4 regions of the Kocuria sp. 2SI genome follow, and region 3 is predicted to be linked to each of the others. Evidence: predicted binding sites of a transcription regulator. Region 3 holds the regulator's gene; each other region holds the start of a gene.
What was found. The regulator LexA, encoded in region 3, represses DNA repair genes until DNA is damaged. The targets are predictions, from matches to a motif close to TCGAACANNTGTTCGA.
Positions count from the first base shown of each region.

Region 1: the regulator LexA is predicted to act here: its motif matches at 1,290-1,305, upstream of FFS25_RS06050 (DUF6504 family protein).
Region 2: the regulator LexA is predicted to act here: its motif matches at 1,999-2,014, upstream of ruvA (Holliday junction branch migration protein RuvA).
Region 4: the regulator LexA is predicted to act here: its motif matches at 2,893-2,908, upstream of FFS25_RS10630 (AvrD family protein).

Region 1 covers NZ_SCNB01000007.1:117,873-122,529, reverse strand. The annotation lists gene FFS25_RS06060 (TetR/AcrR family transcriptional regulator) at 1-404, shown strand, start outside; gene FFS25_RS14130 (chorismate mutase) at 526-882, opposite strand; gene FFS25_RS06050 (DUF6504 family protein) at 1,325-1,627, shown strand; gene FFS25_RS06045 (DNA polymerase III subunit alpha) at 1,642-4,657, shown strand, end outside.
Region 2 covers NZ_SCNB01000009.1:120,002-124,658, reverse strand. The annotation lists gene FFS25_RS07180 (type 1 glutamine amidotransferase) at 1-280, shown strand, start outside; gene FFS25_RS07175 (YebC/PmpR family DNA-binding transcriptional regulator) at 456-1,217, shown strand; gene ruvC (crossover junction endodeoxyribonuclease RuvC) at 1,250-1,909, shown strand; gene ruvA (Holliday junction branch migration protein RuvA) at 2,066-2,728, shown strand; gene ruvB (Holliday junction branch migration DNA helicase RuvB) at 2,731-3,810, shown strand; gene FFS25_RS07155 (preprotein translocase subunit YajC) at 4,008-4,451, shown strand; gene secD (protein translocase subunit SecD) at 4,603-4,657, shown strand, end outside.
Region 3 covers NZ_SCNB01000027.1:23,352-28,008, reverse strand. The annotation lists gene FFS25_RS13870 (SLC13 family permease) at 1-976, shown strand, start outside; gene lexA (transcriptional repressor LexA) at 1,052-1,828, opposite strand; gene FFS25_RS13865 (LysM peptidoglycan-binding domain-containing protein) at 2,213-2,800, shown strand; gene FFS25_RS12115 (histidinol-phosphate transaminase) at 2,870-4,054, shown strand; gene hisB (imidazoleglycerol-phosphate dehydratase HisB) at 4,126-4,657, shown strand, end outside.
Region 4 covers NZ_SCNB01000020.1:6,171-10,827, reverse strand. The annotation lists gene FFS25_RS10645 (ABC transporter permease) at 1-437, opposite strand, end outside; gene FFS25_RS10640 (ABC transporter ATP-binding protein) at 434-1,135, opposite strand; gene FFS25_RS10635 (AAA family ATPase) at 1,160-1,936, opposite strand; gene FFS25_RS10630 (AvrD family protein) at 1,933-2,862, opposite strand; gene FFS25_RS10620 (recombinase family protein) at 3,256-4,657, opposite strand, start outside.

The sequences.
Region 1 (4,657 bases), on a different contig from region 3:
ACACGATCGACGCCCTAGAACAGCCAACCGCGATAAAGGTCATCACGGAGACCTGGCGGAGCGCAGCCGACGCAAGCACCGGCCCGGACACACCCAACGGCTGCCTCATCGTGCAAGCAGCGCTTGGAGTTACTCCCGATTCCAGTTCCGCGCACGATGAACTCACCCGCATCAGAAACGAGCACAGAGCTCGACTTATGTCAAGATTTGACCGAGCCGTCAGTGAGGGGGATCTACCCTCTGACACGAACACCGGCGCGCTCGCGGATTACGTTGTCGCCGTGCAGTGGGGAATCTCCGTACGAGCCCGTACCGGGGGGACACGAGAAGAAGTGCAAGAAATGGTCGAGTTCGCACTCTCACGCCTCCAGGCGCCCGCTCTTGCGTCTAATCTCAACGCTTAACTCCGGTTAACCCTGACTTCTCGCGGCAGTAATACTGGGCCGGAAAGATGGCGCTGGATGGCTGAGAGCCGGCGCGACAAGGCGGGCGAGCCAAGGCTCCTGGGGTCATTAATGAGGGTTCTTAAGAGCTGGGCCGGTCGCGACTCGCGCCGTCTTGAAAGACATTCCGCACTGAGACGCCTTCGGGGACTCTGGCCAACGCGAGAACCCGAATTGTCCGCTCCGGCTGGCCTCTCCAGTTCGCCTCCGCCGCACAGAGCGCTGGCACATCGATTCCGGCCTCACGAAGCACCAGGGGAGGGATCTCGCTTGTAAGGTCGGACGTCATCGTGAACCAAAGGCATTCGATATCGGACCAGGCTAGGCTGTTTTCCTTGAGGACGGCATCGACAAGAGACATGGTTGCTTGCCGAATCGCTTCTCGATTGTCGTCGCTGACGCCCGTTCCACCCCGAATGGCTCGCAGTGAATAAGTCACCTCGACACCTCCTTATTATTGTCTGTGCAATCTTACCTTTGTGGACCTGGCTGCTATCGACGGCCCGCATGCGATCGGCGCAGGTGCGTGGCCTACCTGGTTGATGGACGTGATCTTTCCATGGGTTCTCGATGCGCGCCATCGGTTCAACTCTCGCCTCGCCAGCTTCCGGCGCTCGGCCGCGGTCTCGGATGTGGTGAGCGGAGCGTCAACTGGTCCGTCCGTGTTGGATCGGCTGCATCGACGGCTACGTTGTCCGTCGAGTCTTCGGCGGGGGCCGTCGTCGCTGCCAAGCCCACTGGGTCCTCCGTCAGCCTGCTACGCCGCGGGAGGGGTGGGCCTGTTGTCTGAGAGCCCCGCCGCATTCAGGTTCGAGTTGTGTCTGAGGGGCGCCCTACACTGATCCCTCGAACGGGTGTTCGAATATCGGGAGGTGTGGAGCATGACTGCGAAGACGGCAACGGGAGCGCAGGTCGCTACGGTGTGGAGGACCCCGGATGGGGCCCCAACCACGTTCATGTGGGACGGGCGGCGTTTCGTGGTCCGCTCCAGACCGATCCCGTGGGTCGAGCGGATCCCGTGGTGGGAACCCGCCGATCGCGCGCCCAAGAACACCGAGCCTCTCGTGGTGGAGCGGAACATGTGGCAGGTGCAGGCTAAGGCGCTGGACAACGGCGAGCTCCTCATCATTGACCTCGCCGCTGCGGACGGCCCGCTGTGGTCGGTGACAGCGGTCTTCGACTAACCCCCTGTCTGCTCGTGCCCACCTTTACCCACCTCCGCGTTGCCTCCTGCTTCACCACCCATCACGGCACCGCCTACCCCGAAGCCCTCGTCGCCGCCGCGGTCGCAGCGGGAGCGGATGCCGTGGCGATCACGGACCGTGATGGCATCTACGGCGCGATCCGCCACGTCCGCGCCTGCCTGCGCGCGGGCACCGATCCGATCGTCGGCGTTGACCTGCAAACCCGCGACAGCGACGACAACCTCTACGAGATCACCGTGCTCGCACACGGCCGCACCGGTGGCGCAGGCTGGGCGGGTCTGGTCCGGCTGACCTCCGCCGCGCATTCCCCACGCCGCAAGAAGTGCGCCCGCACCCCGCATGGCACCGCACATCGCAACGCCTGGATCACCGCCGACAATGTCCGGGCATTCCTCGCAGGCGAGAACGGGCCGGTCGCGACGGTGCTACTCGGGCCGGGCTCCGATGTCGGCGGCGCCGTACAGGCCGGTGACCGCCGCCGCGCCCAGAAGCTGCTCGAGGCATGGCGCCGCCGCCTCCCGGGCGGAGTAGTCGTGGAGATCGTCTGCCATCACACCAAGCCCGGCACCCGCGCAAGCCTCCAACACGCCGCGGACATGCTGCAGCTCGCCCGCACCCTCGGCGTACCCGCACTGCTGACCAACGCCGTGCGATACCTGCAGCCCGGTGATGCGATCACCGGCGACGTCCTCGACGCCGCCGCTCTGCTCATGCCCTTGGGGCAGTTCGAGCAGCAGACGGCGCAGGCCTGGCTCAAACCCCCCAAGGCCATGCAGCATCTAGCCCGGCAGATCGTCGAATACGCGGGCCTGCGCCACGATGACGCCACCGACCTGCTCGCCGAGACCGAACGGGTCGCCAACCGGTGCCGCCTCGACCCCGACCAAGACCTGCGATGGCGGGTGCCGAAGATCCCCGAGCTCGACGCAATCGGCCTCGCCGGCCAGGACCCGGTGCGAGTGCTGCGCCAGCGGTGCGAGACCGCGACCGCCGAACGCTACCCCCACGCCTACGGCCAGGCGCTGGCCCGCGTGCGGGACCGGATGGACGCCGAACTGGCGACGATCCACCGCTTCGGGTACGAGAGTTACTTCCTCACCGTCGCCGACGTCGTCGACCACCTCCGCCAGATGAATATCCGAGTGCAGGCCCGCGGCAGCGGCGCCGGCAGCCTCGTCAACCACCTCCTGCGCATCTCCTCGATCGACCCCCTCGAACACCATCTGCTCTTCGAGCGGTTCCTCGGCACCGCGCGCAGCACTCTGCCGGACATCGATATCGACGTCGAGTCCGCGCGCCGTCACGACATCTACCGGAGCATCTTCGACCGGTACGGCGCTCACCGGGTGACCCTGCTGTCGATGCAGTCGACCTACCGCGCCCGCGGCGCCGTCCGCGACGCCGGCGCCGCCCTGGGCTTGAGCGAGGAGCAGATCAACCAGGTCGCCGAGAACATCTGGAGGCTCAACGCCCGCGACCTCCGCACCGTGCTCGACACCAAGCCCGAGCTCCGCGACGTTGCCGCCCGAGTCCGCACCGATGCGCAACTGGCCCTGCTGCTCGATCTCACCGAGCGTCTCGACCGGCTCCCGCGGCACATCTCCATGCACCCCTGCGGGGTGATCCTCGGCGACAACGACCTCCTCTCCCTGACCGCCACGCAACCCTCGGGCATGGCCCTGCCGATGTCCCAGTTCGACAAGACGGACATCGACGACGTCGGCTGCCTCAAACTCGACGTACTCGGCGTTCGGATGCAATCCACCCTCGCCTACACCGTCGGGGAGATCCAGCGCGTCAACGGGCCCGCCGCCGCGATCGAAGGCGGGCTGCCGGTCGATGCCCCGTACGTGTCCGCCGACGGGCGGGTGGACCTCGAGCAGGTGCCCCGCGACGACGAGGCCACGTTCGAGCTCATCCGGTCGACCCACACTCTGGGCTGTTTCCAGATCGAGTCGCCCGGACAGCGGGAACTGCTCGGGAAGATGCAACCGGACCAATACGAAGACCTCATCGCCGACATCAGCCTGTACCGGCCGGGTCCGATGCAGGCGAACATGACCGCGCCGTTCATCGACCGCAAACTGCACTACGCGTCCGTGACCTACCTCCACCCGAGGTTCCGGTCGTTCCTCCGGGAGACCTATGGGGTGGTGATCTATCACGAGCAGCTCATGCGGATCCTCTCGGACTGCATGGGCATCAGCCTCGCCCAGGCCGACGAGGTCCGCCGCGCCATGACCGGCAACCTCGACGCCATCGAACACGAGTTCCGCACCCGCACCCGCCAGCGCGTCGACCAGGGCGCGCGGCTGTTCAGCGACCGGGACATCGACCGCATCTGGACCAACGTGGCCGCCTTCGGGTCGTTCGGATTCTGCAAGGCCCACGGAGCATCGTTCGCGCTGCCGACGTTCCAGTCCGCCTGGCTGAAGACGCACTATCCGGTGGAGTTCCTAGCGGGGATCTTCGAGCACGACCCGGGCATGTACCCGCGCCGGCTCCTGGTCGCCGAGGCCCGCCGGATCGGCATCCGACTACTCCCAGTCGACGTGAACGCCTCCACCCGCTCCTACCACGTGGAGCGCCTCTCCCCAGAGGAGAAGGGCATCCGCCTCGCGCTACGCGACATCACCGGAATCACCGACCCCGAGATCACCCGCATCGTCGCCAGCCAGCCCTACACGTCGATCACCGACTTCTCCCAGCGCGCCCGACCCTCCCGCCCGCTCCTGCTGCGGCTGGCAAGGGTCGGGGCACTCGACAGCCTCACCCTCGACGAGCACGGACGCGCGGCCCGGGGTGGAATCATCGCCTACGTCCGCCAGCTCACCGCCGACGCCCGCAAGACAGCCAGAACCGTGCCTGCCGGGCAGGTGACGTTGTTCAGCGATCAGATGCTCATCGACTCCACCATCCCCGACCCCAGCACCAGCGAACGCATCGCCACCGACCTCGAGATCCTCTCCACCGAGGTTGACGGGCACGTCATCGACACCTACCAGCCCC
Region 2 (4,657 bases), on a different contig from region 3:
GAACCACTCCGGGCTGACCCACCTGGGCGCGGGCCAGGAGCCGTTCGGTCGCGTGATCTCCGGTGCGGGCAACGACGGCCAGGACGGCACGGAGGGCGCGGTGACCCGCGAGGTCATCGGCACCTATCTGCACGGCTCCCTGCTGCCCAAGAACCCGGCGGTGGCCGATCACCTCATCGCCACGGCGGTGCGGCGACGCTATGCGCACGAGACCCTCGAGCCGCTGAACGATCTGCTGGCGGAGAAGGCGCGGGAGGTCGCGGCCTCCCGTCCGCGCTGAGCCCGGGACCCGTCGCCTACAATCGACCAGCAGACTTCCCAGCGCAGCGTCATGCGCCGCGGTGGTGCGCCGCACGGCCCCTCCGGCCGTGACCGGCACCCCCGACGCACGCGTTGCCAGCCGCCGCCGGGAGGAGCCCGGCGCTGCGGCACCGACACTAACCAGGAGGCAAGCCATGTCCGGTCACTCCAAGTGGGCCACGACCAAGCACAAGAAGGCCGCCATCGACGCCAAGCGCGCCAAGGCCTTCGCCAAGTACATCAAGGGCATCGAGGTCGCCGCGCGCCAGGGCGGCGCCGACACCGCGGGCAACCCGGCGCTGGATCTGGCCGTGTCCAAGGCCAAGAAGAACTCGGTGCCCAACGACAACATCGACCGCGCCATCAAGCGCGGCGCCGGCCTGACCGGCGAGGTCATCGAGTACTCGGAGATCTTCTACGAGGCCCGCGGCCCCCAGGGGTCGGCGCTGTACATCGAGTGCCTGACCGACAACAAGAACCGCGCGGCCTCCGAGGTCCGCGTGGCCGTGACTCGCAACGGCGGCACCATGGCCGATCCGGGCTCGGTCACCTTCATGTTCGAGCGCAAGGGCGTGGCCGAGGTCGCCAAGGCCGACGGCGTCACCGAGGACGACGTCATGATGGCTGTGCTGGACGCCGGGGCGGAGGAGGTCATCGAGGACCAGGACGTCTTCGAGGTCATCTCCGAGGCCACCGACCTGCCCCAGATCCGCACGGCTCTGGACGAGGCGGAGCTGGAGTACAACAACGACGACCCCCAGTTCCGCCCGAACATGAAGGTCGAGCTCGACGCCGACGCCGCGCGCAAGTTCCTGCGCCTGGCCGATGCGATCGAGGAGCTCGACGACGTCCAGAACGTCTACTCCAACGTGGAGATCACCCCCGAGGTCGCCGCCCAGCTCGAGGACGAGGACTGAGCCAGGCTCCGGCACCCGCCCGACGTCCCGCCATGGGCTCCGCGGCCAGGGCGCAGGCCCCCGAGCAGGTCATCCTGGGCGTCGATCCCGGGCTGACCCGCTGCGGGTTCGGGATCGTGCGCATGCGCGCCGACCGCCGCGCCGAATGGGTCCACCACGAGGTCCAGGGCACAGGCGCCGACGAGCCCCTGGAGCAGCGGATCCTGCGCATCGCCCAGGCGGCCGATCAGCTGCTCGAGCGCTTCGCCCCGGATGCTATGGCGATCGAGCGCGTGTTCGCGCAGAACAACGCCCCCACCGTGGTCGGCACCGCCCAGGCCTCGGGCGTGGTGATCGCCGCCGCAGCCGCTCGCGGGGTCCCCGTCGCCTGGCACACCCCGTCCGAGGTCAAGGCCGCGGTCACCGGCGACGGCTCGGCCGAGAAGGCCGCCGTGACCAAGATGATCGCGCGCATCCTCCGCCTCGAGCAGCTGCCGCGTCCGGCCGACGCCGCCGATGCCCTGGCGATCGCGGTCTGCCACGGCTGGCGCTCCGGTGTGGGCGCGGGCCTGGACGCCCAGGCGGGCACTACGACCACGCACCAGGGCGCCCGCACGCAACTGCAGCGCGCGAGCCAGGAGCGCGGCACCGCCCTGACACCCGCTCAGCGCGCCTGGCAGGCCGCGGAGCAGAAGGCTCGGCGCGGCCGCTGAGGGAGCGCATCGTCCTCGGGTGCGGGCCCTCGTCCCGGGCGAGGGCCTGCGCTGTGTGGTCCTCGCGGCTTGGTAGGGTGAGCGAGGCATCGTACTGATGTTCGAATGGCTGCCCGATTCGCGGGCGGCTCCCCGCATCGAGGAGAGGGTGTTCCCATGATCGCGTCCGTGCGCGGCGAGGTGCTGCACAAGGGACTGAGCACGGCCGTCGTCGACGTCATGGGGCTGGGCCTCGAGCTGCAGGCCACCCCGCAGACTCTCTCCGGGCTGCACGAGGGCCGCGAGGCCCGGCTGGCCACCGCGTTCGTGGCGCGCAAGGACGACTCCCCGCTGCTGTTCGGCTTCGCGGGCGCGGAGGAGAAGGAGATCTTCGAGACCATGCTGGGCGTCTCCGGCATCGGTCCGCGCACCGCACTGGCGGTGCTGACCGCGCTGGGCACGCAGGAGGTCCGCACGGCCATCGCCCAGGGCGACCCCAAGCCGTTCACCACCGTCTCCGGGATCGGGCCCAAGGGCGCCAAGCGCATCGTGCTCGAGCTCGCGGACAAGCTCGTTCCCGCCGATCCGGCACCGGCCTCGACCCCGCAGGCGGCGCAGATCCCGCTGTGGCGCACCCAGGTCACGGAGGCCCTCACGGGTCTGGGCTGGAACGAGAAGGACGCCTCGGCGGCCATCGACGACGCCCTGGTCGGTCGAGAGGAGCTCGCCGACTCCGGTGACGTCGCCCTGATCCTGCGCACCGTGCTCGGGTGGCTCGGCGCCCGGGCCTCGGCTCCTGCCGCCGGCCGGGGCTCGACTCGCACGGGGGAGGGCCGCTGAGCATGGACGCACAGCACAGCGGGTCCGAGCGCCTGGTGGGCGGGGAGCCGGAGCTGGACGAGCGCGCCGTCGAATCGGCCCTGCGCCCCGAGTCCCTGGCGGACTTCGTGGGTCAGCCGCGTGTGCGCCAGCAGCTCTCCCTGGTCCTGGAGGCCTCCAGGCTGCGGGGCCGCAGCGCCGATCACGTGCTGCTGTCCGGACCTCCCGGTCTGGGCAAGACCACGCTGGCCATGATCATCGCCCAGGAGATGGGCGCTCCGCTGCGCATCTCCTCCGGGCCTGCCATCCAGCACTCCGGCGACCTGGCCGCGATCCTGTCCTCCCTGACTGAGGGCGAGGTCCTGTTCCTCGACGAGATCCACCGCATGTCCCGGCCCGCCGAGGAGATGCTCTACATGGCCATGGAGGACTTCCGGGTCGACATCGTGGTGGGCAAGGGCGCCGGGGCCACCTCCATCCCGCTGGACCTGCCTCCGTTCACCCTGGTCGGTGCCACCACGCGCGCCGGGCTGCTGCCGGGACCGCTGCGCGATCGCTTCGGCTTCACCGGGCACCTCGAGTTCTACAGCGACCACGAGCTCGTCTCCGTGCTGCGCCGCTCCGCCGGGCTGCTGGACCTGCGCCTGTCCACGGAGGGCTTCGAGGAGGTCGCCACCCGCTCCCGCGGCACTCCGCGCATCGCCAACCGCCTGCTGCGCCGCGTGCGCGACTGGGCGCTGGTCCACGGCGTGGACAGCATCGACGCCCGCGCCTGCTCCGCCGCCCTGGAGATGTACGAGGTCGACTCGCGGGGCCTGGACCGCCTGGACCGCTCGGTGCTCGAGGCGCTGGTCCGCCACTTCGGCGGCGGACCGGTGGGGCTGTCCACCCTGGCGATCGCCGTGGGGGAGGAATCGGAGACCGTCGAGGAGGTCGCCGAGCCGTACCTGGTCCGCGAGGGCCTGCTGGCGCGGACCCCGCGAGGACGCATCGCCATGCCCGCGGCTTGGGAGCACCTGGGACTGGTGCCGCCCGAGCACGCAGCCTTCCGGGACACTGCGGTGCGCCAGGCCCTCGGCGACCAGGACCCCCCGCAGCAGTAGCCCTCCGGACGGCGACCGGCTGCGATCCGGCGCCTGGGAGCCCGCTGACCGGGCCCTGCGCGGCCGCGTCCCCTACCATGGACGGGAATCCTCGCCGCCGCCGCGCTGCCCCACGTGCTTGTCCAGGGGCGGAGTCCCGGTCGCGGCACCGACCACCACGCGATGCGCAGAAGCGCATCGCAGGATCAGGAGTCTGCATGACACCCGTCGTCACCGAATCGCTGTCCGCCGCCGGAGCTGCCGGAGGCGGCGGCTCCTCCATGCTGCTCTTCGGCTTCATGCTGCTGCTGATCATCGGCATGTTCTGGTTCTCCAGCCGCACCCGCAAGAAGCAGCAGGAGAAGCTGAAGTCGCAGCAGCGCGCCATGGAGCCCGGCATGGAGGTCATGACGAGCTACGGCCTCTACGGCCGCCTGGTCTCCAAGGACGAGGATGCCGTCAAGGCCGTCATCGAGATCGCCCCGGGCACCCAGGTCACCGTGCACCTGCAGACCCTCACCAACGTGGTCGAGCGTGACACCCCCGCTGCCGGCGGCACGGATGCCGCAGGCTCCACCGCAGCCGGGGACGCCTCCGCTGACGAGACCCCCGCTGGCGACCCCACGGATCCCCGCGATCCGGGAGCCGACTCCTCCCGCTGATCAGCCAGCACCCGCGCCTCGGCCCCCTCGGCCGGGGCGCTCGTGCGTGTTGCGGCACCTGAGACCGCCTCCTCGGGTCCACCCGCGCCCGCCCGGCCCACGTGTGCCACGCTTCACAGCCCCCTCGAACCCCGCAAGGATCTGCGCCCCGATGTCGACATCGCCAGAAGATCGCTCGTCCGCGAGCACCCCCGGCCGCGAGCCGG
Region 3 (4,657 bases):
TCGGCGGTGGCGCTGGCGCTGGCTGCGGGCATGCAGGCCACGACCGAGTCCCGGCTGGGCGCGCTCATGGTCATCACCGCGGCGCAGTCGATCTCGATCTGGAACATCGGCGTGCAGACCGCCGCAGCTCAGAACCTCGTGGCCGTCGGATTCATCCAGGAGTCCATGGGGGGTCACGATCTCCTGGCCGCAGTGGTTCGCCGCCGGCGCTCCCTGGGCTGCGGTGATGTCCGTGGTGCTCTACTTCGTGATGCGGGCCACCATCAAGCCCGAGATCGACCGTCTGGAGGGCGGCCGCGAGATCGTCCAGAAGTCCCTGACGGAGCTCGGGCCCATGACCGGGGCGGAGAAGCGCCTGGCGGCTGTGGCCGTCATCCTGCTGGCCTTCTGGTCCACCCAGGGCTCGCTGCACGACATCGACGCCACCACCGTGACACTGTGCGCCATCGGCGTCATGCTGCTGCCGCGCATCGGGGTCTACTCCTGGGAGACCGTGGAGGAGCTCGTGAGCTGGGGGACGCTCGTGGTCTTCGCGGTCGGCATCTCGCTGGGATCCGTGCTGCTGGAGACCGGCGCGGCGGCATGGCAGTCGGCGGCCGTGTTCGACGGGCTCGGGATCACGGGTCTGCCGGTGCTCGCGATCATCGCGATCGTCGGCGCGTTCACGATCCTGATCCACCTGGGATTCGCCTCGGCCACGTCCATGTCGAGCGCGCTGATCCCGGTGTTCATCGCCCTGGCCGTGTCGATCCCGGACCTGCCCGGCGAGGGCGTGGGCTTCGTGCTGATCATGCAGTTCCTGATCTGCTTCGGATTCCTGCTGCCGATCTCCGCCCCGCAGAACATGCTCGCCTACGGCACGGGCGCGCTCACCACGCAGCTGTTCCTGCGCACCGGCATCCCGCCGACGATCGCCGGCTACCTGCGCATCCTGCTGTTCTCGGCCACGTACTGGCAGTGGATCGGGCTGCTGTGACAGGCAGGGGATGAGCGACGAACGGCTGAGGACGGATCCGTCCTCAGCCGCTCGTCATGGCGGTGATCTGCGTGTTCAGAGGCTGCGCAGGACCGAGACGACCTTGCCCATCACCGTGGCGTGGTCGCCCAGGATCGGCTCGTACTGCGAGTTCTGAGGAAGCAGCCAGGTGTGTCCGTCGCGCTGGCGGAAGGTCTTCACCGTGGCCTCGTCGTCCAGCAGGGCCGCCACGATCTCCCCGTTCTCGGCGGTAGCCTGAGCGCGCACCACGACCCAGTCGCCGTCGCAGATGGCGGCATCGATCATGGAGTCGCCGGAGACCCGCAGCATGAACAGCTCGCCGTGGCCGGTGAGCTGGCGCGGCAGGGCCATGCGGTCCTCGACCTGCTGCTCGGCGGTGATCGGGGTGCCGGCGGCGATCCTGCCGACGAGCGGCACGAACGAGACGTCCGCGGAGCCGATCGACGGCAGGTCGTCGTCCAGCTCCGGCGCCTCCGATGCGGCCGGAGCCTCGGCGACGGCGGAGGCGGCCTCCGCCTCGGGATCGCCAAGCAGATGCAGGGGCACCAGGACCTCGAGGGCGCGCGGGCGCTTGGGGTCGCGGCGCAGGTAGCCCTGCCGCTCGAGCTGATTGAGCTGGTGGGTCACGCTCGACAGGGACTTCAGGCCCACCAGGTCGCCGATCTCGCGCATGGACGGGGGATAGCCGTGGGCGGCGACGGCGCGCTGGATGACCTCCAGGATCGTGCGCTGCCGCGGGGTCAGGCCCTTGCGCCGGGAGGACTCGGAGCCCGTCGCCCGGGCCGTGCCGCCTGAGCCGCGCTGCGTGCGACCGGTGCCGCTGGCTGCCATGTCCGTCCTCGTCTTCCGTCGATGGGCGCCTCCGGATCGCCGGGTGCGCTGCGTGCTGGGCCGCGGCGACGCGCTCGCGCCGCGCCGTGGCCGCCTTGTGCTGTCTGAGCGGTTGCGTTGACTCGTCCTCGAGGCCCCGCCAGGGCCTCCGACCTGCACAGTCCTTTCTCTGAGGCTACGTGAGCCGGACGTCACCTTCAAACATCTGTTCGATCGTGTCTCGACATGAGTCGTACACAGGTGCTAGAAATGGTCGCAAGCAGTTCGAACACGTATTCGAGAACCGGGATCGGGTCTCGAATCCGACACAGGTTCAAACACGGGAGCGGCCACCACCCGCACCGCCTGTCACCGTCCGTCCCTCGGCAAGAAGGAGTGCATCCCATGTCCGTGATCAGCACCGCTGTCCTGTCGCACTCGTCCTCCACCGGCAGCATCCCCCTCGTCAGCGCCCTGCGCAGCGGGGGCCGTGCCTTCGCGCAGGAGCTCTCCTCCGCCGTGCCCGCCCTGCGCCGACGCCCCGCTGCGCGGCTCAAGGAGTCGGAGGGGCGCCGTCCGGCTCTGCGCGTCATTCCGGGCGGTCGCGCAGCTGCACCGCAGACTCGGACCCTGCCCGCCGTGAAGGAGCCGGAGGCCTCCGCACCGGCGCGATCCGCGTCCTCGCCCATGCGCCTGACCCGCCGCGGGCGGCTGCTGCTGATCGGCCTGCCGACCATGCTCGGCGTGCTGGCCGCGGCCGCACTGCTGGTCGTGCTGATCGCACCCTCCCACGTCACCGCCGGAACCGAGCCGGCCGAGGGTCCCGGGGTCGACTCCGTGACCGTCCAGCCCGGTCAGAGCCTTTGGGAGGTCGCTCAGCAGGCCGAGCCGCAGCGCGACACCCGGGACGTCGTCCTGCAGATCGTCGAGCTCAACGAGCTGGACTCCGCCCAGGTCTCCCCGGGCCAGCAGGTGCTGGTTCCCGCGGCCTGAGCCGGAGGGCGGTGGGTTCGGCCGCCGTCGGATGCTGGAGGCCCCGTCCGCGCCTCGTAGACTGTCCTGGTGACTTCTCAGAGCGCGACACCCAGCACCGAGGGCGCCACGCGAGCCGAACGGCTCGCGTCGCTTCCCCTGCGCCACGACCTGCGCGGCAAGTCCCCCTACGGGGCGCCGCAGATCGACGTCCCCATCGCCCTGAACACCAACGAGAACACGCATCCGGTGCCGCAGGACGTCCAGGACGCCATCGTCGCCGAGGTCTCGCGGGTCGTGGGAACCCTCAACCGCTACCCGGACCGCGAGTTCACGCAGCTGCGCCGCGAGCTGGCCGAATACCTGGGCCACAGCCTGGACCAGGACAACATCTGGGCCGCCAACGGCTCCAACGAGATCCTCCAGCAGCTCATGCAGGCCTTCGGCGGCCCCGGTCGTCGTGTGCTGGCCTTCGTGCCGTCCTACTCCATGTACCCGCTGCTCTCAGCCGGCACGAACACGGAGTTCATCCCGGGCGTGCGCGCCGAGGACTTCACGCTCAGCGCCGAATCGGCCGCCGCACAGGTGCGCGAGCACCGCCCGAGCATCGTGCTGCTGTGCTCGCCCAACAACCCCACGGGCACCGCGCTGGAGGACGACGTCGTCGATGCCGTCTACCGCGCCGGCGAGGAGTCGAACACCGTGGTGGTGGTCGATGAGGCCTATGCCGAGTTCTCCCGCTTCCCGGAGCGCACCGCGCTGCGCCTGCTCGAAGGCCGTCCGCGCCTGGTCGTCAGCCGCACCATGTCCAAGGCCTTCGCCCTGGCCGGTGCGCGGATCGGCTACTTCGCCGCCGCACCGGAGATCGCCGATGCCGTGCGTCTGGTGCGCCTGCCGTATCACCTCTCCGCGGTGACCCAGGCGACCGCTCTGGCGGCCCTGCGCCATCGCACGACTCTGCTCGCCGACGTCGCCGACATCCGCATGCAGCGCGACCGGATCGTCGATGACCTCAAGCGGTTGGAGCTGGACCCGGCGGAATCGGACTCCAACTTCGTGTTCTTCGGCGGCGGCATCGACGCCCCGGCCCTGTGGCAGGACCTGCTGGATCGAGGCGTCCTGATCCGCGACGTCGGCATCCCCGGGCACCTGCGCGTCACCGCCGGCACCGAGGAGGAGACCACCGCGTTCCTCGACGGCGTCCGCGCGCACCTGGAGGACCGGTCCGCCGCTGCGAAGGACTCCGAGACAGAGCAGGACCCCGCGAACCGCTGAACCGCCCGCCGCTGACGCCCTCGCACGTCGGCCCGGCACAGAATCCCCATCCCGCCGCAGGAGGCCCCATCATGAGCGATCAGCCCACCACCGCAGCGAGCGACGGCGCACGCACCGCCTCGCTCGAGCGCGTGACGTCGGAATCCAGCATCCGCGTCGAGCTGAACCTTGACGGCACCGGCCAGCACTCGATCTCGACCAGCGTGCCGTTCTACGACCACATGCTCACGGCGCTGTCCAAGCACTCGCTGATCGACCTGACGGTCCAGGCCACCGGCGACACCCACATCGACGTCCACCACGTCGTGGAGGACACCGCGATCGTGATCGGCGAGTGCCTGCGCACCGCCCTCGGCGACAAGCGCGGGATCGCCCGCTTCGGCGAGGCCTCCGTGCCGCTGGACGAGGCGCTGGCCCACGCCGTCGTCGACGTCTCCGGGCGCCCGTACTGCGTGCACATCGGCGAGCCCGAGGGCCAGCAGTACCACTTGATCGGCGGGCACTTCACCGGCTCCATGACCCAGCACGTCTTCGAGTCGCTGACTCATCACGCCGGGATCTGCCTGCACATGGAGCTGGTGCGCGGGCGGGATCCGCATCACA
Region 4 (4,657 bases), on a different contig from region 3:
TGGAGGTCGTGGGCTTCCGCGAAGGGGTGGGCGATCCAGATGCCGTTGCTGTCAGGGTCGGGCCTCGAACCGTCGACCACGGTCGGACGAGAGATTTGAGCGTTGTCATCGGAGAGGACTTCGACCTCTAGGGTTGCGTCATCCTCTCCGAGCGATGTTCCGGCGCTGAAGAAGGTGGCCTCCTCGACGGCGCGAACGGCGGGCAGGGCCGAGATGTCGTCAACCAGGCTCTCGTTGGGTCCGGTGAGTGTCACCCAGGTGTCGGCGAGACCGGTATCGGTCGCGTAGCTGTCGAGCTGCTTGTTCAGGCCGTTCCATGCGCCTTCGAGCCCGGTATAGATGAGTACGGACAGCATCGCCATCAGGAAGACAGCGATGAACTGTGACCAGTAGCGCCGAAGATCGCGCAGCAGTTTGACGAAGAGGTACTTGCTCACCAGTCGATCTCCTCGACCGACTTCGGGGTCTGGTTCTCCACGTGCGCCTGGACCTGGCCATCGTGCAGAGTTACGGTGGCGTCGCCGATCTGGGCGATTGATGCATTATGCGTAACGACGACGACTGCTGTTTCGGTGGTGTCGGCGATGGAACGGAGCAGCTCGATGACAGAACGCCCGGTACCTGAGTCGAGGGCGCCTGTGGGCTCATCGCAGAGTAGAAGCTGCGGACGCTTCGCGATTGCGCGGGCGATCGCGACACGCTGCATTTGCCCTCCCGAGAGTTCGGAAGGGAACGAGCGTTCACGACCGCTGAGGCCAACGCTTTCTAGTGCTTGCGATGGGGTCATAGCGTCCTTGGCGTACTGTGCGCCAATGCCGACGTTCTCGGCGGCGGTGAGGTTCGGGATGAGGTTGTAGTGCTGGAAAACAAAACCGACCTGATCGCGCCGGTACGCGGTCAGCTCTTTGTCGCTGAACCTGCTGACTTCCTTGCCGGTGACCCGGACAGTGCCTGACGTGGGGGTATCCATTCCGCCGAGCATGTTAAGAGCAGTCGACTTACCCGAGCCGGACGGGCCGAGCACAATGGTCAACTTTCGCGCTCCGATGTCGAAGCTGATGCCGTCAAGTGCAGTGACTTCTTGCTTGCCCGCGGCGTATTTTTTCACCACGTCCGTGAGTGAGATGAGAGCCATGATTCCTTTCCCTGGGTGGTCGTGTCAGAACCGGAAGATGAGCGCTGCCTTTTGACGAAGCGAGAGCTTGGGGTCCTGCTCGAGAATGCGGCGTGCGACTTCTTCTCGGCTGGCGGCGATCTCGGTGCGGGCGGCTTCGACTGCGTCTGGTATCGAGCGAACTTGCGGGAGATCGAGGGCACGTATCGCGGTCTCGACGCGGTGTTCGATGGTCCCGCTAACCGTGTGCACCGGCAGATCGAGCATCTGAAACTCATGGAGTAGATCCCTGTCGGACATGCGCCGATACCGTTCGGACACTGGGCGGTGGCCGTCTGGATTCATGTCAAACTCGATGGGCAGATGAACGACATCGGTGTAAGACTCACGGGTATGGAGCCTTGCCATGACGCCATAGGCATTGGCGTAGCGCCGGAGGAACGGCAGAGATGGAATCGTCAGTGCACCCTTGATAATCTGCTGCGAGATGGGGGCACCTGGGTTAATTCCGATCCGGGTCCGTACGGCGGCGTACGCCCATTCATTGAGGACTGATCCGTCGGAGATGAAACTGCCGCCGTCCACTCGCAGTTCTGTTTCGGCTCGCAACCGTTCGCCTAGCCGACGGAGGCCGAGGGCAAGCAGTTCTTCGGCGCTCATGTGTTGGAACTTTCGCCCTGGGTATAGAGATGTGAGAATCTCTCGCGCCGACAAAGCCCGAACGAGTGGCACGCCAGTCGCCTTTGACAAAGCGGTCGCCGTTGTTGTTTTTCCAGTCGAGTACGTTCCCGAGATGACTATACGCTTGCCTGTGAGCGTCATGCGTCCGCCCGCTTCGGCAAGGCGTGCGCGACGTCAGCAAGCGCATTCACGCCATGTGCGTCGGCCGTAAGTCGCAACGTGCGCCAGGGTTCACCGGCGATCCGCAACTCGTTGGTCTTCGCGACGCGAACGTCGACATCGACGAGCTGCCCCACTCGAAGTCGAGGTTCAGCCAGCGAAACGTTGAGTCGCCTGAGCCAGAACACAGCGCTCTCGTCGCGAGATAACTGGTCGAACTCGTACGCCATGGTCTGCGCAAGTTGCGCGAGACAAATTATCGCCTCCGAGATCGAGAAAAGCTCGTAATGTGCGGACTGGAGTCCACTGTAGTTACTCGAAGGCCCATGCCCGACCGTAAGCGCTCCGAGCTTAGCCTGCATTCTTCCCGCGTCGCAGTCGATATCAATATCGCTGATGTGCTGGATGCGATTCTGCAAGTGTTGCGCAAAGAACTTAGGCGCACTGTCCGCGCTAGCTGTGAACAACGGTCCCGGCACGGCCTTAACTGTCAGGGTCAACTTCATCGTGCCGACCGACACTCTGCAATCAAACGCTCTCGTGGCGAGGTTCCAAGTGACCGCGGCTTCTAGCGGGACCGCGCTGAGGTCCTCGGTGGCCGCCGACCCTGCACGAATGGAGACATCGGTGACGAACAGGGACTCGACGACGACTGGTTCGAGTTGAAAGACGGCTTCGAGGGCTAGGCCAGCCAGGGAAACCGCGTCGATTGTGCTGAGGTGTCGCGAGACTGTGCCCGTCTCCTTGGCCGACCACAGGCCCTCCTGGCCAACCGTGCAGACACCAGCGACGCGCCCCTGCGCGATATCGGTTGACGTGAAGGAGTAGATCGACCGCCTATGCCCCTGTCCGAAGTAGCGGCCCTTGGGGCTGCCTAGAGCATGGTCGATCGTCGAGTAGTTCACCATGATGCCCCCTCTGACCTATGGAATCCAGTGGCGAATGAATGTTCATTCACAGCGTATGGTGCCCGATGATCCGTGTCAACACGGAGGTCACACACGCGCTACGCGGCACGTGACCGGGCGAGTCCGGAGACACGCGTGGGAAGTCGCGGCGGGGGCGCTGGACGCACCTCTCCTGCATGAGCAATGACACGGCCCCAAAGGCCGAGACTCCCACCGCGAGCGGTCTAGCGATCGATGGTGATGCCCTGACTGAGGCCGACCGGGAGACGATCCGACAAGCGGCGAAGACGACGGCAGATCGGTTCGGGCCAATGAGTGCCGAGCTGGCCGAGATGGTTCGCCACCGCCTACGCGGAGACGCATCCTGACCAGCCGGGCACCCGGGCCAAGGACCTACAGGGCGCGAGGCTCGATGAGCACGCGTTCTACTTCGAACGAGTTCTGACCCCGGTTCTGCGTCTGGCGGATGCGGACGTTGAACGCGGCCTTGATGATCTTGCGACGCTCCGCCAACGGCAGTGCAGCCCATGCCGCCGGCACGTCCTCGGCGGTGACCAACGCACGAACACGTTCGTCGGTGACCGGCGGAATCAGCGCCTGCTCCGCCTCAGCGATCTGCGGCCGTAGGGCCGCTTCCAGCTTGGTGAGCGTGTCGAGGTTCAGACTCCCGGTGGCGTACTGGTCGATCGCCTCATCCAGGCGAGCCTGCAGAGCAGCCCGCCGCTGTTCAGCCGCGTCGGCGGCCTTGAGCCAGTCGCCATCATGGTCACCGGTGAGGCGCCCCAGGTTGGCCGGGTTCTGGAACCACTCCAGCACGACCTGCTCAACATAGGCGTCCAGGCCCGGCTGGGAGATCATCGTCTTGTAACAGCCCCGGAACTGGCACTGGTACTTCACCGCGGGCTTCTTGTTTTTCCGCCGTAGCGTGGCTCGCTTCAAGGGCCTGCCGCAGTAGTGGCAGCGGGCGATGTGGACCATGAGCGTCTTCGCCGCCATCCCGCCACCGCCCTTGACCCGTCGCGCCGGGTCGGCGAAGAGTCGCTGGATCTTCTGGAAGTCCTCCCACGAGATCAAGGGCTCCCACTGCGCTTCGCCGATGACCTCGCCGCGGTAGACCCGCTTCCCGGCAATCGTCGGATTCTGAAGCACCTGCCGCACCGTGTAAGTGTCCCAACCGCGTGGGTTCTCGACCCACGGCTCCTTCGGCGTCGGCTCCCCAGCGTCCTGCATCCGCATCGCGATCGAGTACATGCTCTTGCCTGCGAGCACCTCACGAGCAGCATCGCGGACGATCTGCCCCGTGTGCGGGTCTGGTTCCTGGCGCAGCAGGACACCTGTGTGCTGGTCGTAGACCCTTCGGTACCCATACGGCAGCCGGCCGTGCGGCCGGCCCTTGTCCGCGTTGATCTTGACTGTCCGCAGCTGGCGCTCACGCATCGTGTTCGCATCGGCCTCGGCACGGAGGAACTCGATGCCCATCATGAAGGTGTCATCGGACCGGGAGAAGTCACAGATCCGGGAGTGCGTGAGGTAGAGGACTCCGGCCCGTTGGCACGCCTTGCGCAGCTGCACATAGATCTCCATGTCACGGCCAGCGCGGGACGGCTCCCAGGTGGCGAACCCGCCGTACTTGCCGGACTCAATCAGCGCCATCGCTTGGTCGAAGCCTTCGCGCTCGCGCCGACGCCATTGGGAGGCCGATCGGTCCGCGTCGCGGATGACGGCGTCTGGGCGCCAGTCGAAGTGGCTGCACCAGGTCACCATGTCAGTGATCTGGCCATCGATGGAGCGCATC